DNA from 3 places in the Bacillus sp. Marseille-P3661 genome. Region 2 is predicted to be linked to each of the others. Evidence: riboswitches for the same ligand, from Rfam matches in the RefSeq annotation. Region 2 holds a riboswitch; each other region holds the start of a gene.
The links. Region 2 has a riboswitch for cyclic di-GMP ahead of C1724_RS16010 (alpha/beta hydrolase). Riboswitches for the same ligand answer to the same signal wherever they lie in the genome.
Positions count from the first base shown of each region.

Region 1 (7,344 bases), on a different contig from region 2:
TTGTTTTAATAGCTCTGCTCGACCTTTAGGTACTACATCCTCGATCCGTTGTCCGTAAATGCCACCATCGTAACTTAGAACACTGGCTGCTGATTGGTTCACATATACATATCGATAGGAATCGCCGTCAATTTCCACTAAAATAATTAAGTCTTTCATGAAATCAAATAAACTTGAAAATGCCAAAACATCTTTTCCTATTCTTTTCACAAATTGTTTCATTATTTTCGATCTCCCTTAATGTCATGAAAAACACAATATTGATTTTTTCCATTTTTCTTAGCTGTGTACATCGCGGTATCAGCATTCTTCATTAATGTTCCCTTGTCCGAACCGTCATAAGGATAGAAACTGATACCTATACTTGTAGTTACTTGTAGTTTATTTCCATGTATGTCATAAGGATAACCAACTTTATTGATAATAGAATGTGCAACTGCAATAGCATCTTCTTTAGCTTTTATATCTCGAAGTAATATTGTAAATTCATCTCCACCTATCCGTGCAGCTAAATCGCTATCAGGTAAACATGCAGTAATACGCTTACAAACCTCTATTAATAACAAGTCCCCCATGTCATGTCCAAAATTATCATTGACCGCTTTAAAGCCATCTAAATCTAAAAACATGATGGCTAACGGCTTTGAAGTTTTGTTTTGGTAATCCACTTCCAAGATACCGGATACCTTTTCTTTAAAAAATCTTAAGTTGGGTAACCCCGTTAAATTATCATGATATGCCATATACTTTATTTTTTGCTCGGCTCGTTTTTGTTCGGTAATATCATGAATAACAACAAGCGCACCAATAATCTCACCGGTTTTACTTGTAATTTGTTTACCATTTACTGAATGAAATTGAGCAGATTCACCATTTGGTTTGTATATTAATTGTTGATGCTTAACCTCTTCTCCTCTTAAAGCTCTTAACAAAGGTATATTGTTAGTATTCATTTCTTGATTATCATCTTCATAGATATTCAATTTTTGTGTCCAATGCTCGTAAGGAATCGGAAATGATAGAAAATCTTTATTTACACGTTGTGAAGAAGTGCCATTCATATATAATAGATTTCCATCTTTGTCACAGACAGATACTCCCTCATCCATATTTTCTGTCACTGCGCGTAAAAACGTTTCTTTTAATAGTGAATTTTGTACACTTTTTTCCACATATTGAAGAAAAATATATATGCAAATTCCGATAAATACCATTTGAACACCATCAAAAACATAATCTAAAATTGTATTTTCAATAGTAATTCCTAAAGATTCAAGCACTTCATCCAAGTATTGAATAACTGCAAACATAAGAAATAGCCATAAAAAATTTTTGAGAGTTAAAAACCTCTTTGTTAGTGTAGTCATTGCAATATCGTACATATTGTTTGGTCCTCCCTATTTCAAATGAGTTAAACTTTATATAAGGATTGACCTGAAATTTCTCATAAAAAAAGCCATTCTAAAAAAGAATAGCTTTTTGTCTATCCTTTGGTAACCCGGCTGCCATTGTAGATACTTTAGGCCCGTGGCTTTGCGTCCCTAGCTTTCGATAGGTTTGCCATTTTCAAAAGTTGTTTAGTTTAAATATTAATTAACTAGCAAGTACCGAGATGTCGTTAACTCCGCCCTTTAACTTTTTTTCGCTAACCAAAATTACTCTTCTCAATAGGATCTATAGACTTAAACTTGCGGAAATCTAATTCAGCTAGTTTCCGCTTTGTGATATCCCTAGCAACTATAACAACACTCTCAATCTGCCCATTTTCACCTCGTACAGGAGTTCCTTTTGCTTCAACGTATACCCAATGACCATCTGCATGGATATGTCGAAATTCAATCTGAGCAGGTGTATTAGTAGCAATCGTTTCATCATGCATTCTCCGTACATATGGAATATCTTCCGGATGAATAAATTGAAAAACAGACATTTCATGAATTTCTTCAGGTGAATAGCCTAATATTGATTGATGTGAAGGTGAGACGTATTGAAGTACTCCATTCAAATCAACAACTCTAATTAGATCTGATGTATTCTCTGCTATAAGTCGATACTTCTCTTCACTAGCTTTTAAAGCCTCTTCTACTCGTTTTCGCTCTGTAATATCCACACAAGATGCAATGACCTCAACTATTTGTCCACCTTTTCGAATAGGTCGTAATGACGCTAAATAGTGAAGACCATTATATTCCATTTCAAAAACAACCTCTTCTTCCCCATTGAAAGCTCTTCGATAATAACTTGTGATCTCTTCAGCCACTTCAACACTTAAAACTTCAAAGTGGTCCTTCCCGAGAATTTGTTCTGGTACGAATCCTAATCGATACAGTAATTCGCCATCACACAAAGTATGGATATACCTTCCGTCCTGCTCCTTGACTTTTAACGTCATACCTTGCTGCTGACGTATAGTGTCATGCAGTTCTTGTTGCGCTATCCTAAACGCTTCTTCCATCCACTTTTGTTCCCTTATTTCTTGTGGAACTCCAAGTTGGTCGACTAGTTGCTCAAGTTCAGCAAACTTCTTCTCAATCTCTTCTATTGGCACAGGTTTACTGAATAAGTAGCCTTGTGCTTTATTACATAGATGCTGTTGTAAGAATATAAGCTGTTCTTTTGTTTCAACACCTTCAGCAATGACTTCTAGTTTAAGTTGGTGTGCCATCGCAATAATGGTTTCTACAATAGTAGAATCATTTACATCTTCTAAACAATCTCGAACGAAGGATTGGTCAATTTTCACAATATCGATTGGGAATTTTTTCAAGTAATAAAGCGAACTATAACCCGTCCCGAAATCATCTAAACTAATTGTTACTCCTAGCTTTTTCAGCTCAGACACTATCTTGAGCGCATGATGTGTATCAATCATCATACTTTCGGTAATCTCAAGCTCCAAAAATGCTGGAGGTAAACCAGTTTCATTTAGTATATGGCTAACCATTTTAATTAAATTGGGCTGATAAAACTGCCTTACTGAAAGGTTAACAGATACAACAGGTGTCATAATACCTTTATCATGTAAGGCCTTCATCTGAGTACACGCTTGTCTTAATGCCCATTCCCCAATTGGAACGATCATACCGGTTTCTTCTGCCAAAGGAATAAAGCGTGCGGGGGAAATTAATCCTTTATCAGGATGTTGCCAGCGAATTAGAGCTTCTAGTCCAGATAGTTCACCTGATTGGATATCGACCTTTGGCTGGTAATATAAAACAAATTCTTCATGTTCAATTGCTTTTCGAAGATCCGCTTCCATAGTGAATACTTCATTTGTGATTTCAGCTGATTTATTTTCATAGAATTGGATATTATTATTTCCTAATTGTTTTGCTTGGTGCATAGCTATGTCAGCATTTTTCAGTAAGGTTTCACTATTACCTCCATCCTGAGGATATAAACTTATTCCAATACTTGGGGTTATAAATAACTCATAACCTTTTAAGTTGATTCCCACATTTAAACAATCTAGAATTTTTCCACTTGTATTCAAAGCGCCCTCAGCATTTTTGTTCGGAAGGAGAAATATAAATTCATCACCGCCAAGCCTTGCTATACAATCATCAGTGCCAATGCAGTCTAGCAATTTATTTGAAACTTCTTTTAACAACAGATCACCAATATCGTGACCAAGCGTATCATTAATCAATTTAAATCGGTCTAAATTAAGGTATAAAACAGCTGCAGTCTCTACATTTTGATTTGTTATAGCCTTATTAAAATTAGAAATAAAGTTGAACCGATTTGGTAAACCAGTCAAGACATCATGGTATGCCAAATATTTAGCCTTCTCTTCGGCAAGTTTTTGTTCCGTAATATCAATAGCGCTACCAATTACAGCTGGCATACCTTTATACATAGTTTTTGAGGCATGCACGTCCAAATGCATAATGCTTTTATCTTTTTTGATTACGCGATATTGGAAACGATTACCTTTCAGCTTACCCATTAGCCTTTTTTGAAGATTTTCTTTTACCAACGGTAGGTCTTCTGGAAAAATATGAACAGCAACCTCAGTATTGATCAATTCTTCTTTTGTATAACCAGAGAAGTTTATTAATTGTGGATTCACATAAACGAATTTTCCATCCTGAATAATATAAATACCTATTAAAGAATCTTCCACTAAAATACGATATTTAAATTCTGCTTCAACTAAAGCCATTTGGTCATTTTTATAACTCGTAATATCTTTACAAATTCCATAAACCCCGATAATTTCTTTATCTACTATCATCGGGATAAGGGTTACATCTAATTCGATTCGATTACCAAATTTACTTATAAAGGCCGTTTCAAAGTTTGTGGCTTGACCACTTAATGTTTTTCGGAAATTTTCCATAGCCTTTTCTACTTGATCAGAAACAAGTAAGGGGGCAAAAGGGCGATGTAATATTTCCTCAAGTTCGTACCCATATGACTCCACAATTTTATTTGTGTTCAAAAAATTACCTTCAGTATCAAAGGTTAAAACAAGTCCAGGATTATGCTGATAAAGCGGTAGATAATACTGGTCATGAATTTTTTGTTTTTGCCTTTGAATATAATATTTACTTTCTTGATGGCTTATAAGTGTGAATACACATAAAATAATAAGAGTTGCAACACCAATACCAAATCCTAACATCAACATATCCACGCTAATTTCTAACGTTGTTTTCTCCTCTTGAGGAAATGTATTTAGTGACAAATACATATGGGTAATGTAAAATCCAACAACTCCTAATCCCATAACTATTGCACTACTAAGCAAATACATCCTACTATGTCTACTATTAAATAGGTCTTTTCGCTGATCACGTTCAAATGCAACGTAAAGAGTAATCATTGGTATACTTATTAAAAATATGACCAAGTACATATTAAATGTATCCCTGAATCCCATAAAGCCACCGTCCATTATTATTATCTTGTTTTAAGTCTTAACAAAAATATTTTTCTTCTCATCCCAATATAAAATGATCAGTCCTTAACAACAATGATCACTTATTGGAAATAACAAAACTATTGAAATAGGTAAAATTGACTATCCTGTACGCCAACCAACTTTATGAATTACATTAAAGTGAACGAAATTCGGAAGATGATGTTTTCTTCTTTAAATTTACAGATAATTAATTTTTTATAGGTTATGATATATTGTGAATGATTTAGGAAGAAAAAGTTATCCCCTTCTATTCCCATTAACAGCTTTTATCCCAATTCAGGAATAATTTCCTATTCCAAAATATATATCATTTTTAGCTTGTAAGCATGAAATAAACCTATATTAAAAGCAATGGAATTAATAGTGAATTTACTAATACTTACCTACTTAAACACTGAGTTAACATTATACAATTCTAAATTATTAAGGAGAATTCGCATGAACGATTACAAACTTGTTTTTCTAGATATAGACGGAACAATCTTAAAAGCGAACCATACCATTGAGGTTTCGACTAAGAATGCTATTTCACAATTACAAGAGAAAGGTATCGAAGTTGTTTTAGCTACCGGTCGTCCTTTACATAATATTAAAGACCTTGCAAATGAATTATCGATTACATCTTTTATTTCATATAACGGGGCACATGGTATTTATCAAGGCGAAGAAATCTATCGAGAGCCTGTCGATCATAAAGATATTGAAAAGTTTGTTGAGATTGCAAACGCCCATAATCATGAACTGGTGCTATATTCTGATAAAGAAAATTTATTTACTTCTTTGGAAACCGATTTAGTACAACAATTTATCAAAACGTTTGAAATGAACCTAAATCAGATTTTTACTTTCGCTAATATCCATAGTATCTTAGGCTTAACTATTATCACATCGGAAGATAAAGCAGATACGTATTATCAAGATTTTGAAGGAATTCATTATTCAAATGTGAATGTTACTGGCTTAAAAAATTGCTTAGATGTCATCAGGGATAATGTAAATAAAGGTATAGCCGTTCAAAAGCTAATTGAAAGGTTAGGCTACTCAAAAGAAAACACCATTGCTTTTGGAGATGGGATGAACGATAAAGAAATGCTAAGTGCTGTTGGAGAGGGTATTGCGATGGGCAACGCACATCCAGATTTATTTCAATACGCAAAGCATGTAACAACGGATGTTGAGAACTCAGGTATTTATAATGGGTTAAAAATATTAGGTTTGGTTGATTAATCAAACTTCGCGATGCATGAAAACTAATTGGCTGACAGCACTTCCTAAAATAATAATAGGTGCCCTCAATACACAACATGGAGAGGGCACCTTTATTGATAATTTTAGCGAATTCGTAAGCCTGAATCTTTATCAAAAAAATGAGCTTTATTCAAATCTAAATTTATAGGAATACTTTCGCCAACAAGAACGTCTTCATTGGCGCTAACCTTTGCAGTAAATGTTTGACCACCCAACTTCAAATATAAAAGTGTTTCACTGCCCATTAATTCAGCTACATCTACTGTAGCATGGATGACATCCAAACTATGCTTACTATTATCTTCATATATTCTATGTACATTTTCAGGACGGATTCCTATAACAATTTCACAGTTCTTATAACCATTTCCTTTTAAAGTAAAGAGCTTTTCTTTCGGTATTACAATTTCAACATCACCAATTTTAAACTTCCCTTCTTGAACAATACCGGTTAAAAAATTCATGGCAGGAGTTCCAATAAAGCCGCCGACAAACATATTTTCCGGATTATTATATACCTCTTTAGGTGTTCCTACTTGTTGAATAACACCATCCTTCATTACAACAATCCGCGTAGCCATCGTAATAGCCTCAGTCTGATCATGAGTAACATAAATCGTTGTCGTTTGCAGGCTCTGGTGTAGCTTGATAATTTCAGCTCGCATTTGTGTACGAAGCTGCGCATCTAGATTAGATAATGGCTCATCCATTAAAAAAATTTTGGCATCCCTGATGATCGCACGTCCTAAGGCAACCCTCTGCCTTTGTCCACCAGATAATGCTTTCGGTTTTCGATATAAATACTCTTCCAATCCTAGCATTGTCGCGGCAGCTTGAACTTTGTTTTTGATTACATCCTTAGGAACTTTCTTAAGCTTTAATCCGAATGCCATGTTATCAAACACATTCATATGTGGATATAAAGCATAATTTTGAAATACCATAGCTATATCACGGTCTTTTGGAGATACGTCATTTACTCGTATTCCTTCTATATATAAATCCCCCTTCGAGATGTCTTCAAGCCCTGCAATCATTCGCAATGTCGTTGATTTGCCACATCCTGAAGGCCCAACAAATACAACGAACTCCTTCTCTTTAATATGTAAATTAAAATCATTTACAGAAGCCTTATTGCTGTCATAATACTTAAATACATGCTCCAACTT
Region 1 covers NZ_LT965953.1:513,692-521,035, reverse strand. The annotation lists gene C1724_RS02335 (PAS domain S-box protein) at 1-222, opposite strand, end outside; gene C1724_RS02330 (diguanylate cyclase domain-containing protein) at 222-1,382, opposite strand; cyclic di-GMP riboswitch class I at 1,490-1,572, opposite strand; gene C1724_RS02325 (EAL domain-containing protein) at 1,646-4,885, opposite strand; gene C1724_RS02320 (HAD family hydrolase) at 5,366-6,154, shown strand; gene C1724_RS02315 (ABC transporter ATP-binding protein) at 6,259-7,344, opposite strand, start outside.
Region 1: it holds a riboswitch for cyclic di-GMP, as region 2 does, so the genes downstream of both, C1724_RS02330 (diguanylate cyclase domain-containing protein) here and C1724_RS16010 (alpha/beta hydrolase) in region 2, are expected to answer to the same signal.

Region 2 (7,344 bases):
TAAAGCCTGATCCTAACGCAGCAATCACAGCCATTGACGTTGTATAGATACTTGTCATTAGTCCTACTTTTTCAGGAAATTTATTTTTAATAATACCTGGTAATAAAACATTAGAAATAGCTATGCCTATCCCAATCAATGCAGTTCCCACGAATAATAATGAAATAAACCCACTTGAACGTATCAGAATGCCACCTACGAGTACCATTAAACCAACAAATATCATTCGTTCATTACCATAACGATGACCAAATTTTGGTGCTAAAATGGATAGAATCCCAAATGAAAGTAACGGAAGTGTCGTGATAAAACCAGCTAAACCAGCTGTGATCCCCGTATCTGCACGAATTAAACTAACTAACGGCCCAACCGATGTCAACGCTGGTCGTAAATTAAACGCAACCAAAATAATTCCTACTAACAATAGTGTTTTCCCTACTGTTCTTGTTTCGGTATTTACTAAAGTTTGACTTTTAGTCTGACTTTGCATTATGAAAACTCCTTTTATTGAAATACCTCTTCTATCCACTTTTTTGTCATTTGATAGGTAACAGGATGAGATAATATCCCATCATGATTTGCTTCACTAATCATATGTACCTTCGCATTATTATACTTTGTAAATAGTGGGTGATATTGGTCAGCTACAAATTCCTCATCTTTATCTCCTACAAGTACTAATGTAGGTTTATGCAATGCTTTTAGACTATCTTTGTAAAGATGTGGAAAACGAGAGAAAAATAGTCGGTAACTCAGTTGAAGGGTTTCCCTGCCATGTTGAATATGCTCGGGCTTATTATTTGTATATACCATCCAATTGTTAAATTTAGTAATCCTAAGACGATTAAGGAGCATTAATGAAAGTAATTTAATGAAACTTACACTCGAGCTGCTATTTTCGTTTTTTTTCGGTGTTGTTGGAGCAAATGGATGAATAAAGGGTGCCAGCAATAAATATCCATGGATATGCTCGCTATATGAGCTTACTGCAAAGCGCAGTGTCGTACCTCCGCCAGCAGAGTGGCCGGCTAGAATGATCGTTGGGTTGTTATGTTTACGATTGATCCAATTTATGAAGTCCATTAAATCATCCTCATGCTGGCCAATATAATCCAAGTCCCCTCTCCGTATTGACTGCTTTCCATAACCACGTAAATCTGGTGTATATACATGCGCAAGATTTTCATTTGCAATAAAATCGGCGATCGGACTTAAATATTTATGATCTTCACTTATTCCATGGAGCAAGATCATCACGTTATCTGATTCTGCTGGATAATAGTGAAAAAACAGGTCACTTTTATCCCTTGCCTGAAAAGAGTCCATTGTTAAAATCCTCCAAATAATGAGTCTGTTAATATTATACTATGTTTTTTTAATATTACAATAATTCAGGCTACTAGAACAAAAACCAAAAACTACACTAACATACTTACCTATTTCTAAGACATGCCAGGGTTAATTTCTCTAAGGACACTAAAAAGTCCGCAACGTCTTCTTCTTTATCCTGCGAATATATTGCACTCGTACTATTTTTAACTCAAATAAAAAGCGCCTTAACCCAGAACAAAAAGTTCGTGAAGTAAGGCGTTTTTTTATATGCTAATATACTACCTAAAATCTAAACCATAATGAATTATTCCATTGATTTTAATGCTAATTTCCATTGGATATACGATAGTCCTCCAATTAACACCATTGTTGCTGCGATGGACAACCACATAGTAAAAACTCCCTTCCTTGAAATGTACCTTAATCGCACCTCGTAGGAAGTATCGTTATTCGGTAGCTGGCGAACATGGTCGTTTGACTTTAGCCCCTCTAGCTTTGCGTCACTGACTTTCGTCAGGTTTGCCACTTCGTACGATTTCGGTTGTGTTACTTATACCCATATTAGCAAAAAATCAAACTTGGAAATATAGATCAATAGTAACAAATTTTGTTGAAAAATTGGTGAAAAGGTATTTTTTTATTTCCTTGCATCTAAACTATTAGGTTTAAAGTCTCGATCATTCGCAGAATTTTAATAAATAATTATGTTATCCATTTATAGTCAAACTGTTTCAATATTTTTTTAAAATTAATCAAAAAGTCTCGCAATTAACCCTGCAACAATCACAACAATAATGGCCCCAATAAGTGCAGGGCCTAACCAAATACCCGCTACTACCGGGCCCCAAGACCCAAATAAATCTGGCCCTAGCCAAGCCCCAATAAACCCAGCGACAATAGCTCCGGCCCAACCTCCAGGCATCCCAAAAGGTGACAACTTATCCGCTACGATTCCTATAACCAACGCCATAACTGCAGTCAAAATAAAAGTAATTAGATCCATTTATTTTACTCCTTTTTGCTATCTTATGCAGTCTTGTATGGTTTGTTCGAATTATCTTTAATACTGTCCATGAGGAACAGCATGTTGGGAAATTCATATATATAACATTAGCATAGCATAGCAATACCAATTAAGCAGCTATATACATGCCCTTAGCGATATACACCTTCGTTATTACTTATTATTTTTCCTAACGAAGGTACTGCACTATTACCTTATAAATGGGGGGTTAGAATGAAAACAGCTTTAGTAACAGGTATTACCGGTCAAGATGGTGCCTATCTCGCAAAATTTTTATTAGAAAAAGGCTACAAAGTAGTTGGGCTTAAAGCCCGCAGAAGTTCAGAGACACATTGGAGATTATCCTTCTTAGGAATACAAGAAGATGTAGATCTAATTGAAGGTGATATTACAGATCCTTCCTCCCTTATTCGCGTATTAAAACAGACAATGCCTGATGAAGTTTATAACCTTGCAGCACAAAGCTTTGTTGGAACTTCATGGGAGCAACCTATCCTCACAGCAAATGTAACAGGGGTTGGCGTTCTCAACATGTTAGAGGCGATCCGATTAGTAAACCCGAGCATAAAATTCTATCAAGCTTCAACCAGTGAGATGTTCGGTTTAATTCAAGAACAAATGCAATCGGAAAAAACGCCATTTTACCCTAGAAGTCCTTACGGCGTCTCTAAATTATTTGGTCATTGGATGACAGTAAACTATCGTGAAAGCTTTCAAATGTTTACATGCAGCGGGATTTTATTTAACCATGAGTCACCATTAAGAGGGATTGAGTTTGTTACCAGGAAGGTTACAGACGGAGTTGCTAGAATCAAATTAGGAAAACAAAATGAATTAAAACTTGGAAACCTAGATGCAAAACGCGATTGGGGATTTGCTGGGGATTACGTAACAGCTATGTGGTTGATGTTACAGCAAGCAGAACCAGAAGATTATGTCATTGCAACTGGAAAAACAACTTCTGTAAGAGAATTCTGCAAGATTGCATTTGAATATGTAGGTTTAAATTATGAGGATCATGTAATTGTTGATCCTAAATTTTATCGTCCTGCTGAAGTGGATATTCTTTTAGGTAACCCTGATAAAGCTAGAAAAAACTTAGGCTGGCAAGCAACCACAACGACACGACAATTAATTGAACAAATGGTCGATGCTGATTTGGAAAGGGTAAAAAATGAATAAAAAGATGAGAGTTTTCATAACAGGATCAAATGGTTTTGTTGGAAGACACTTAATCAACTTATTATCACAAAGGGGCCACACCGTTTTTGCCGGTGTTCACGAAAATATTGAAAAATTTCCTTCTGCAGTTAAAGTACATCATATAAATATTCTTGACCAAAATCGTCTATACGAGCTTCTGAAAGAAATTAAACCTGATGCAATCATCCACCTTGCTGCTTTAAGTAAGGTTCCTGACTCATGGGAAGACCCTGTGAAAACCTTTAACATTAACACAATTGGATCCATTCATTTAATTCAAGCTGCTCAAAAGATAAGTCCCGATGTGAAAATCCTTACAGTTGGCTCGAGTGAAGAATATGGATTAACCGGTACTATTGGAACACCTTTGACAGAAGAACACCCATGTTTCCCACAAAATCCCTACGCATCTAGTAAATTATCCATGGGGCAAGTAGTTTTGCAGTTAGCAAAGAAAAATCAGCAAACAATCATTCATGTCCGACCATTTAATCATTTTGGCCCACAGCAACCAAGAGGATTTGTAATCAGTGATTTCGCTTCTCAAATTGCCCAAATTGAAAAAGGTTTATCACAGCCATTTATTAAAGTAGGAGACCTTAGCGCCATAAGAGACTTTACAGATGTACGAGATGTTGTAAACGCCTATATACTTCTGCTAGAAAATAATGTTGAAACAGGTATTTATAATATTTGTTCAGGAGTTTCAAGAAGTATAAAAGATTGCTTGGATGAATTAATAAAACTTGCATCCTGCCCTGTACAGGTCATAGTTGATAAACACAAGTTTAGACCTTTGCAAGTCCCTGTATTCTTAGGGTCATATAAAAAAATAAACGAGAAAGTAAATTGGAAACCTGATATTTCTTTTGAACAAAGTCTACAAGATACTTTAGATTATTGGCGATCACATATATAAAAAGGTATATCCTGAAAAAAAGCATAGATTTTTTAAAAATAAAGAGCCTTAATAAAGGCTCACTTACATAAAACATTATTCTGTCTTTCATTATAGTAACAACAATTCCATTCATGTTTTTGCTGCCAACAACATTCTGTTTAGCTATTATCACTAGAATCCGAAAACTCAGACTCAAGTCTTTGCATAAAATCTTCAGCAGCACTGTACCCTTGCTGACGTAGATACCAGTTATTTGCAGCTGCCTCAATTAACCCCGCAACATCACGCCCAGGTTGTAGCTGAATTTCAATGGATGGTATTTTGACGCCCATGTATTCTGTAAACTGCATTTCCTGTTCTAATTCATTGTATAAGGCATCCTTCTGCCATTTCGTTAAATGAATATCAAGCGAAATTCGCGTTTCTTCTTGAAATGCTTTACGTCCATATAAGCGGACAACATTTAACAAGCCAATACTTCGGAGCGCCAAAAATTCCTTTGTTCTTTCATCATGTGTACCTAAGAGTGTTTGCGGACTTAACTTTTTTAATACAACTACGTCATCAGCCACTAACCGGTGTCCACGGCCAATTAATGTATGTGCTGTTTCGCTTTTACCTACCCCTGAATTACCGCGCAGTAAAATACCGATTCCAAAAATATTTAAACACACACCATGCACTGCAATTTCTGGCGCTAATTCTTTAACCATATAAGCATCAAGTTTGGTTATGAATTCTGAAGTAGTTTCAGGTATGTTGGTGACTAACAAGGGGATCTCCTCTTCGATACAATGATGTGTTAAATAAGTTAGTCCTTCTTCACCCGTCGTAACAATGAAACATGGTGGATGATATTTTACGATATTCCCAATTCGAAACGCTCTTTCCTCTTTACTTAATTTATGTAAATAAGTTATTTCTTTTCTTCCTAAAATTTGAACTCGCTCAGTCGGAAAAAATTCAAAATGACCAACGAACTCCAAGCCAGGACGATGCACCCGGGACTGTGTAATCGGTTTCTGAAGTTGGTCCTCTCCAACTAATACTTTTAATGAAAACTTACGAACTAAGTCTTCAACTGTTAATGTTTTCACGCTTATTCTCACCGCCTATTGCCTTCTAAATTTGAATTATACTTTAAAATTGTGAAAACGTCATCTATACGTATCAGATATCCATAAAAGTATAGAACAAGCGAGGTGGCCCAAACACTTTCTTGCGAATTATACTGTAATCCTTAAGGACAAAAAAGGTTTGAATCTATATGTTGAGATTCAAACCTTTGATAAGCTTTTAGCACGCACTTTTTAAGCACCTGTTACACGCTATGGTTAATTTATGTAGAAAACTCGAATTGAATAACTAAAAAATTGCATTTAAAATATAAAATGAAATTCCGGCTATCAAAGCAGAAATTGGAAGTGTTATTATCCAAGTAATAAGCATCCTTTGAGCCGTTCCCCATTTTACTCCTTTTATACGGTGTGCAGATCCTACGCCCAAAATAGATGACGAAATAACATGCGTGGTACTCACTGGTAAATGAATAAATGTAGCACCAAAAATAACTGCCGCACCTGTTAAATCAGCAGCAACACCATTTACAGGCTTTATCTTCATTATTTTCCCACCAACGGTTTTAATGATGCGCCATCCACCAACAGAAGTACCTAACCCCATAGCTAGTGCGCAGGAAAATTGTACCCAAGTTGGAATTTCACTAGACGTTGTATAGTTATTGGCGATAAGAGCCATCGTTATGATCCCCATAGCTTTTTGGGCATCATTGGTACCATGGGTAAATGATTGTAGTGCGGCTGTAAAAATTTGGAACAAACGGAAATTTCGATTTGTTCTTGTTAGATTATTATTTCTAAATACTACCTTAATAATGCTATAAACAATATAACCGACAACGAAGGCTATAATTGGTGAAAAAATTAAGGCTTGGATAATTTTAAGAAATCCATTGTAATTCAATGCATTAAAACCAGCCGCCGCAATCGCTGCCCCGGCAATTGAACCAATAATAGCATGTGATGAGCTTGAAGGAATTCCATAATACCACGTAATTAAATTCCAAGAAATCGCTGCAATAAGTGCTGCCAAGATAACGAGGGAACCGTTTTGGAGCGTAAAAGGATCCACAATATCCTTCGTAATTGTTTTAGCAACACCAGTAAAGGTCATAGCTCCAACAAAGTTCATAATAGCTGCTAGAAGTATTGCATGCCTTGGTTTAAGTGCCTTAGTGGAAACAGAGGTTGCGATTGCATTTGCCGTATCATGAAAACCATTAATAAAGTCAAAAGCTAAGGCACCAATTACTATTAATACTGTAATTATAAAAATAACATCCATTATAAAAGCCCCTTACGCATTTTTCATAATAATACTCTCTAATGTATTTGCTACTGCCTGACAATCATCAGCAATGTTTTCTAGACTTTCATAGATTTCTTTATATTGAATAATACGAATTGGGTCCTTCTCAACTGCAAATAGATTTTTTATAGATTGACGTAATATTCCATCGCATTTGGACTCATAATCCTTAATCTTAATTGCATGCTCTCTTATATCAAGAAGTTTCTTCGTAGATAAAAGTTCAACTGCTAATTCAATTTCAATTGCGCAATTCCGAATAGCATCGACAAATTTCACCATATACTCGTCTGCATTAGTAATTGAATACATTTCTAATAATGCGGCACAATGCTCAAAACCGTCTAACACATCATCTAAACTCATCGCTAAGCTAAGAATGTCCTCACGTTCAATTGGTGTAATAAATGCTTTATTAAGCTCAACAATCACCTCATGAACATAATCATCACCTTTATTTTCATACTTCTTCATCGTATCGAAAAAAATTTTCAGA
Region 2 covers NZ_LT965954.1:995,832-1,003,175, forward strand. The annotation lists gene C1724_RS16005 (CynX/NimT family MFS transporter) at 1-490, opposite strand, end outside; gene C1724_RS16010 (alpha/beta hydrolase) at 505-1,326, opposite strand; cyclic di-GMP riboswitch class I at 1,782-1,866, opposite strand; gene C1724_RS16015 (GlsB/YeaQ/YmgE family stress response membrane protein) at 2,081-2,335, opposite strand; gene gmd (GDP-mannose 4,6-dehydratase) at 2,570-3,538, shown strand; gene C1724_RS16025 (GDP-mannose 4,6-dehydratase) at 3,531-4,478, shown strand; gene hprK (HPr(Ser) kinase/phosphatase) at 4,619-5,557, opposite strand; gene C1724_RS16035 (inorganic phosphate transporter) at 5,826-6,824, opposite strand; gene C1724_RS16040 (DUF47 domain-containing protein) at 6,837-7,344, opposite strand, start outside.

Region 3 (7,344 bases), on a different contig from region 2:
ATAATAGGCGGCTTAATGACTAGTCCTTTATTCATTAGAAGCTCTTTAATCTGTTCCATTAAATCCATAACAGACTTCATACAATAAGTAAGGAACTCTTTGACATCCTTTCTATAAACAAGCGGCAAACCTACGCTATAGATACTCATACCTGCTTTTGCAGCATATTTTAAATAATGTACGTAATATTCATCCTCAAATAATCTTGGTGCACCTAAATTGACATCCTCTTCATTAAAACCTCTTGGAACAGGAAAATCTTCTTTTTCAAAAATTCCTTTAATGGTTTGCATGAGTTCCTTAGTTAATTTATATGCATTTTCTAATAAGGTTTTAATTTCTTTATCCTCAACATGTTGTAGGTAATAGCTTAAAATACAATTTGACATACTATTTCCCATATATGTTGCCCAAAGTTTTCCAACCTCAGCTGATGTTAGTTTTTCATTCATACTAATCTTATTCGACCCAATTTTAATTGGCTTAATTGTTTCCATTTAGGCCACCCCTAATTCAAATTAATAGTTAATATCCCCCATTTATAAAGTCCTATTCGATATGCCCTTATTTTACTGAGCAGCCATTTAGTTGAATAACAAAAATAAGTCGCCAATAAGGGGATCTGTATCTTTATTTCTTGCACACATTTAATTCGTCATTCACATAACAAAAGAGTAGGCATCTAACCACCTACTCTCTGTCGAAATTATTCATCATCACTTTATTTCTTCACGTTGAATTTTAACATTTTCATATTAACGCTCTTCTTGTTTCTTTACTTCTTCACGTTTACGCTCGTCTGCTTTGTTCGCTGCTTCTTCTTGTTTTTTCGCAACCACACGTTGTTTTTCTTCTGCTTTTTTTGCCGCTTCTCTTGCTTTCTCTTCTTGTTTTCTAGCCTCTTCACGTTCTTTTTCAGCCCGTTTTTGGGCTTCCACGCGTTGTTTTTCCTCTTGTTTCTTCACTTCTTCACGCTTACGATCTTCGGCTTTTTTAGTTTCTTCAAGTTGCTTTTCTTCTGCTTTTTTCTTTGCTTCTTCTTCCTTTTTTACAGCCTCACGTTTTTCTTCTGCCTTTTTACGTGCATCGTCTTCACGGTCAGACACGTTTTCTTTGTCCTCGTTACGTACTTCTTTTTTAGCTTTATCTACATTTTTTGCTTTTTTAAGAGCACCTTCCACAACTTCATCGGTCTCTTCATTAATTTCTTCCATGACTTCAGCCTTTTCTTCTGCTAACTCTTCATTTAGTTCAACTAGTTCTTCGTTGTATTCTTCTTCATTTAGTTCACCTGATGCTAACTTAGTCTCAAGTTTTGCACGTTTCGTATCTGCCTTTAATTCTTTTTCTTCTAACTTGGCTAATTTTTTATTTACCTTCTCTTCAAATTTTTCTTGTGCTTTTACAATATTTTTCGCTAAAGCCTCTTTTGCCTTCGGATTTTCTACTTTATCTAATACAGTCTGTAAGGCAACTAAGTTAGCAGCGAATTTAGCTTCAAGTGCGGCACGCACTGAATCAACAGGAGCTTGTTCCTGTGCAATATCGCCCTCTACTGTTTCTGTTGGTTCTTCAGTAACAGATTTTGCTTCTTCAGATGATTGAGATTGCTCGTATTTTTCCAATGCCAATTCTTGTTGTTCAATGGCTTGTTGAAGAATCTCATTAGCTAATTCTTCCTCACCTTGAGCAAGTAAGGATTCTGCTTCTTTAATTCGCTCTTCTGCAAATGCAGCTAGCAATTCTGCCTCTTTTACTCCATCAAATGTTAAAGCCAATTGCACATTTTCCATTAGTTTTTTAGCAAAATAGAAAAAGTCACCAGGTAAAAGTGAAGAAGTATCTTCTTCAGATTGTTCTATTGTTTGTGACTCCTCTGAAGTATCATCTTCTGTCACTTCTTCTTCAATCTCAGGTACTGTTGTCTCATCTGCTAGTTCAGATTCTGTTACTTCATCTACAACTACGTCTGTTGTTGATTCTTGAGTTGTTGCATCTATTTGATCTTGTTGTACACTTTCTTCTACTTGTGTTTCAGTTGGTTGCTCATTTTCTTCCGCAAAAGCCTGTATAGTTCCTAAAGAGAACGCGAAAGCTGTCGCAACCATACTAGTAGCAAGTACATTGCGAACGTTTTTATTGAATAAAAAGTAATTTTTTAACATAAAAAAAATCCCTCCAGCACAGTTTTTTGTAAAGGAAGAATCTCGAATTAACTCTATTAAACTTGAGTCTTTTCGCCATTCTTCATTTGGTAGCCCAGCCATCATAGTGTTTTCACCGTAGATCTGTAACTTTGCAGTCTCTACCTTTCGATAGATTTGCCTTTTTCAAATGAGGAACGAACTAACTCACATATTCGCTCATCACTATTTGAATATAATATATAAGAAAAACAGGGAACTGAATAGTATTATTTTTTACCAAAAAACCAGAGGGACAGGTACAGTGTCCCACTCTAAAAATACCAATAATGGTATAAAAAGAGGTATATAGTGACTGGTTTACCCGCCCTACTTCTTAAGACGTCAATGGACCTGTCCCTCTGAACCACTCATTAATCCTTCAACATCGCATCTTATCTTGTAAAAGTCCGCAATCAAAGGATGTGTTTCTTGGGTCAATTCTAATTTTTCTAATCTTCTTTTACCTAACCTTCTATCTAACATTGAATAAGCTTTAATAATAATATTTTCTGAATTCATCGCTTCATCAATAGACAAAGTAGCATATTCCATAAAGGCTGCATAAAGAAAATAACTTTCAAAAATGTTTTGATTTATCATGATTTCTTCAGCGTCAGATGAGGACTTTATTAGTTGTTGTCGTTCTTCAGAAGCAAACATTACCTCCACATCATCATCATAAGGAATTCCTTTAAGGTTCTTTTTCTCTTTCATCTTTTGATATAGTTTCACATGCGCTATTGCATATGTAACATCAGAAACACTTAGTATTTCTTTTTTTTTCGAATGTAATCCATACCCTACTTGGACCATCATGGAAATTCCGATATACCGTTGCATAGATCTTAATACGTCCTTTTAATTTATCACATAAAAAATTTTCTAATATTGTTTTCGTCTTACTCCATTGCAATCCAATCACCATCTCTGTTTCCAGTAATTTTCTTTACATTTATTAAATATTTTCTTGACCAATCCTGTCTTTTAGCAGAACAGAGGGACGGTTTAGTACATAAATAAGCATTCTTTTAACAGGCTTAGTTAAGCCTTTAAATTTCCTTTTGCTTCATTCAACGCATTTATCAGTTGTTCTAATTCAGCTTCATTTAAATGAACCGTTACATATGATGCCATTAACCCACTACTATTGGCTTCTAATGTAGTGGTCTTAACAATTTTATCTATTCTAATTGACAGATTATCATTTTCCCATATAAACATGTATTTTTTTATTACAGGAACCAGGGGGTCAACTCATACAGTGTCCCACTTCAAAAAAAAGTAACACAAATTCTTTCCAATACTAGTAAAAGTAATAAGACCCTACTTCTGGTAAATACTATTCTTAAAACGTTCCTTTCTAATTATTACCGTCCATCATTCATTAAAACCTAACTTCAACTTGCCTATAATCACATACCAATCGCTGAACTGCTAGCTTATCCTTATTGACTAACACTAAGAAAGCATCTGCTATCTCAGGATCAAACTGACTTTTTTTCCCATCTTTTATTTGAATCACAGCCTACTCCATATTAGTGGTATTTCTATAAATTCTTTGTGATGTCATAGCATCAAAAGTATCCGCGACTGCCATAATCCGGGCATAAAACGGTATGTTCGTTCTACCCGTTGAATAAAACAGAAACATCTTTCCAACCATAAGCAACATCATCAACTGCCACTCCACCAAACTCACTTTTTCTGCGAAGATATTCCTTCCCACCCATACGTTCATAAAAACCCAGACCAGATTTATTTTGTTCCATTACCCACACCAATACAGAATTAATGCAATTTTCTTTAAAATGCTTTGCAACAGCTGAAAACAATTGTCTTCCTACACCCAGTCCTCTACATTCCTTTAATAGATAAAGGGCGTATAATTCTCCATCATAGAGTTCATCGTCAATACTTTTCCCCGCTGCAAAACCTACAACATTTCCTCCATCACTAATTGCAATATATATAAAGGGGTCATTTTCAGTGTTTAAAAAATAAAGCCATTTTTGTTCTGATTCTTCATACGATAATCCATTCAAATAATCTTCTGGTACTAAACCACGATAAGTAGTTTTCCAGCCATCAACATAGACTCTTGCTACAGCTTTTACATCTTCTTTACTTGCTTTTCTTATCTTCAAACTTATCACCTCAAATAGTGCACCATAGTATTGCGAAACCAGAGGGACAGGTCCAGTGTCCCACATTAAAAATACCCGTAGGGGTGATGCACAAGGATAGGTTACCCGCTCTACATTTTAAGAAGGTCAATGAACCTGTCCCTCTGACCCATGACCCACCTCTGACCCATGATCATTTATCATAGATCTTAAAAAGTGTATTGGTTTTCTTAGCATGGTACATTGCGATGTCTGCATGACGAAGGAGCAAATCCATATCTACTCCATGATCAGGATAATAGACAACTCCAATACTGGTAGTAATTTGTACAAGGATATTTGTTATAGAAATGGGCTGTTTGATGACTTCAGCAATACTGTTTGCTATTTCCCTTATTTCTTCTTCACTTTTTTGTCCAAAAAGAACGATGACAAATTCATCTCCACCTAAACGATATACGAGACCATTCGAACCCAGAACTCCAGTTAATCGGGCTGTAACTTTTATTAGGGCAACATCACCAGCTTGATGACCATAGGAATCATTCACTGTCTTTAGTCCATGCAGATCTAAATACATAATTGTAAAAGTTGTATCTTTGTTAATCTCTTCTTCTAGGTCTAGTTGGAATTTAAGCCGGTTTGGTAAATCAGTCAACGGATCATGATAGGCTCGATATCGAATTAGATCCTCTTCTTTCTTTTTTTCAGTAACATCCCAAAACACTACTTGGATAGCCGATTCTCCATTCAACTGAATTGGTATTCTATTCACATCAACATCTATCTCCTGACCATCAAAGCGAACAAACTTTTCGTATTTTGATGGAGTAAACTGACCATTATTTTCTATATTTTCAATTCGTTTTGATACAATCATTCTATAATCCGGATGGATGATATTATGGATGTGTTTACCAATAATTTCTTTTGATTTTTCAATCCTTAATAATTGTAACGCTGTTGAGTTGACATATTGGATAATACCTTTCTGATGTACCAATATCCCTAACGGTGAATTCTCTACTAAGCGTCGATAACGATCTTCACTTTCTTTCAAGGCTCGTTCCATTTTCTTTCGCTCTGTGATATCTCGATAACTAACTAAAATCGCACTTTTCCCCATATAAGTAATAGGAATTGCAGAAAGAACCACATCTATAATTTTCCCATTTTTGCTCCTAAACTTTACATCAAAATCAAGAAGTGGTTTGTTATGAAGCAAAATTTCTTGTGTTAGGTCAGATGCCTCATCTAACCTTGTTGGTTCAATAAATTCCCGAATAGATGTCCCTTGTATTTCTTCTTCTGTTGTACCTACAAGGTCAGCAGCAGATTTATTAGCGTACATGATATTATCTCCATCATGTACCATGATAGGATCAGGTGAATAGGTTAAGAGGTTGCGGAACCTTTCTTCACTTTCGATTAAATTAAGTTCCAATCGCTTTCGTTCCGTTATATCTTGGACTTGAGCTATAAGATATAAGGATTTATCTCCTTCTCGAACAATCGAAACTGAAAGCAACACCCATACAATGTTTCCATTTTTGTGAATATATCTTTTTTCCATTTCATACGACTCTTTTTTTTCTTCAATCAGTTCCTGAACTTGATTGATATCTACTTCTATATCATCTGGATATGTAATGTCTTGAAACGTAATGGATAGAAGTTCTTCTTCCGTATAGCCTGTAATCTTAGATAAAGTTGGGTTCACTTTAATCCAATGTCCCTCTAATGAAACTAAAGCCATACCAATAGGTGAATAGTAAAAAACTTGATCAAATCGATTTAAAAAATTTAACATAATACTCCCTCTAATTGTATATTTCACAAGGATTAGTAAAAACAATTGTTAGTTGCGTTGATTTAATTTTGCATACTTGCCTTTGACTTGAACGAACCAGAGGGACAGGTCCAGTGTCCCACATTAAAAATACCCATAGTGATATCAGGGTTGGTGCTCAGTAGTAGGTTCCCCACCCTACGTTATACGACGGTCAATGAACCTGTCCCTCTGACCCACACATGAATGTTTCATACATAGAAATACTTCATTATAACAATATTATAATTGGAGGTGTAAAATTTGAGAAAAAAAGGATTCTCCTATTACTTATTAATTTTTGCTACTATAACCGGAATAGTTTTATTGCCTTTTGCTATCGTAAAACGATCATTTAAAGATTGGATTATTGTATACCTTGTTAGTATTCTTGGTAATTTCTTTTCAGATACATATCTAGTTTCAAAAGGTTATTTAAAATACCGAAAGAAACCTTTTCCAAGATTTAAAATTCACCTCCCTTTTGATTTTGTACATTATCCTTTAATGTTACTTTATTATAATCAATGGACACTAAACAGTAATCCTGCAGGGATTTTTTTAAAGCTTTTCCCTTTTGTAATACCGCAAACAATCCTAGAGACTATTGCCGCCAAAAAAACCAAGCTCATTACATGGAAAAAAGGCTGGACTTGGTATCACTCTTTCATAAGTCTAATGTTAAAACTATTAATATGCAGAAGTATTATTGCAATGATTAGAATAATAAATAAAGGGAAAACATCAGTGAATTAAAAAGGTTCCAGCTCCCGGGTATACTAACTTACCGGGGGCGGGAACCAACATCAAAAATTCATATTGAAATTCTATACTAGAACTTTTTTAAAAACTTTATAAAAAAATAAATGACTACTATTAACAGTATGCCCACATAGAGCAATCCACCAAGAATAAGAGTTGTCGGAACCATTCCAGCTTTATATAAAGTATTGAGTTCTAGCATAGTTTTTTATCCCTTTCATTTTTTCTCATGATGTTTACTTTTAACTTAATTATTATAAGAAGCAACACAGGAATAAAGATTTGAAATATAGGATAGACCATTTTGGTATTTATTTCGAGTCCCGCCCAACGATAAAAAATAAAATCGTCAAAATAAACATGAGTGTACCATAATAAACAGATTGATAGTACGATAATTAACCATTGTTGGTGTTTTTGTTTAATGTTAAATACAGTTTGAATG
Region 3 covers NZ_LT965953.1:1,610,961-1,618,304, forward strand. The annotation lists gene C1724_RS07495 (DUF3231 family protein) at 1-497, opposite strand, end outside; gene C1724_RS25290 (DUF5667 domain-containing protein) at 756-2,165, opposite strand; cyclic di-GMP riboswitch class I at 2,251-2,336, opposite strand; gene C1724_RS07500 (SF0329 family protein) at 2,529-3,002, opposite strand; gene C1724_RS26505 (SF0329 family protein) at 2,941-3,111, opposite strand; gene C1724_RS07505 (hypothetical protein) at 3,228-3,407, opposite strand; gene C1724_RS26360 (HD domain-containing phosphohydrolase) at 3,712-3,861, opposite strand; gene C1724_RS07515 (GNAT family N-acetyltransferase) at 3,812-4,339, opposite strand; gene C1724_RS07520 (PAS domain S-box protein) at 4,503-6,119, opposite strand; gene C1724_RS07525 (CBO0543 family protein) at 6,402-6,893, shown strand; gene C1724_RS07530 (GerAB/ArcD/ProY family transporter) at 7,095-7,344, opposite strand, start outside.
Region 3: it holds a riboswitch for cyclic di-GMP, as region 2 does, so the genes downstream of both, C1724_RS25290 (DUF5667 domain-containing protein) here and C1724_RS16010 (alpha/beta hydrolase) in region 2, are expected to answer to the same signal.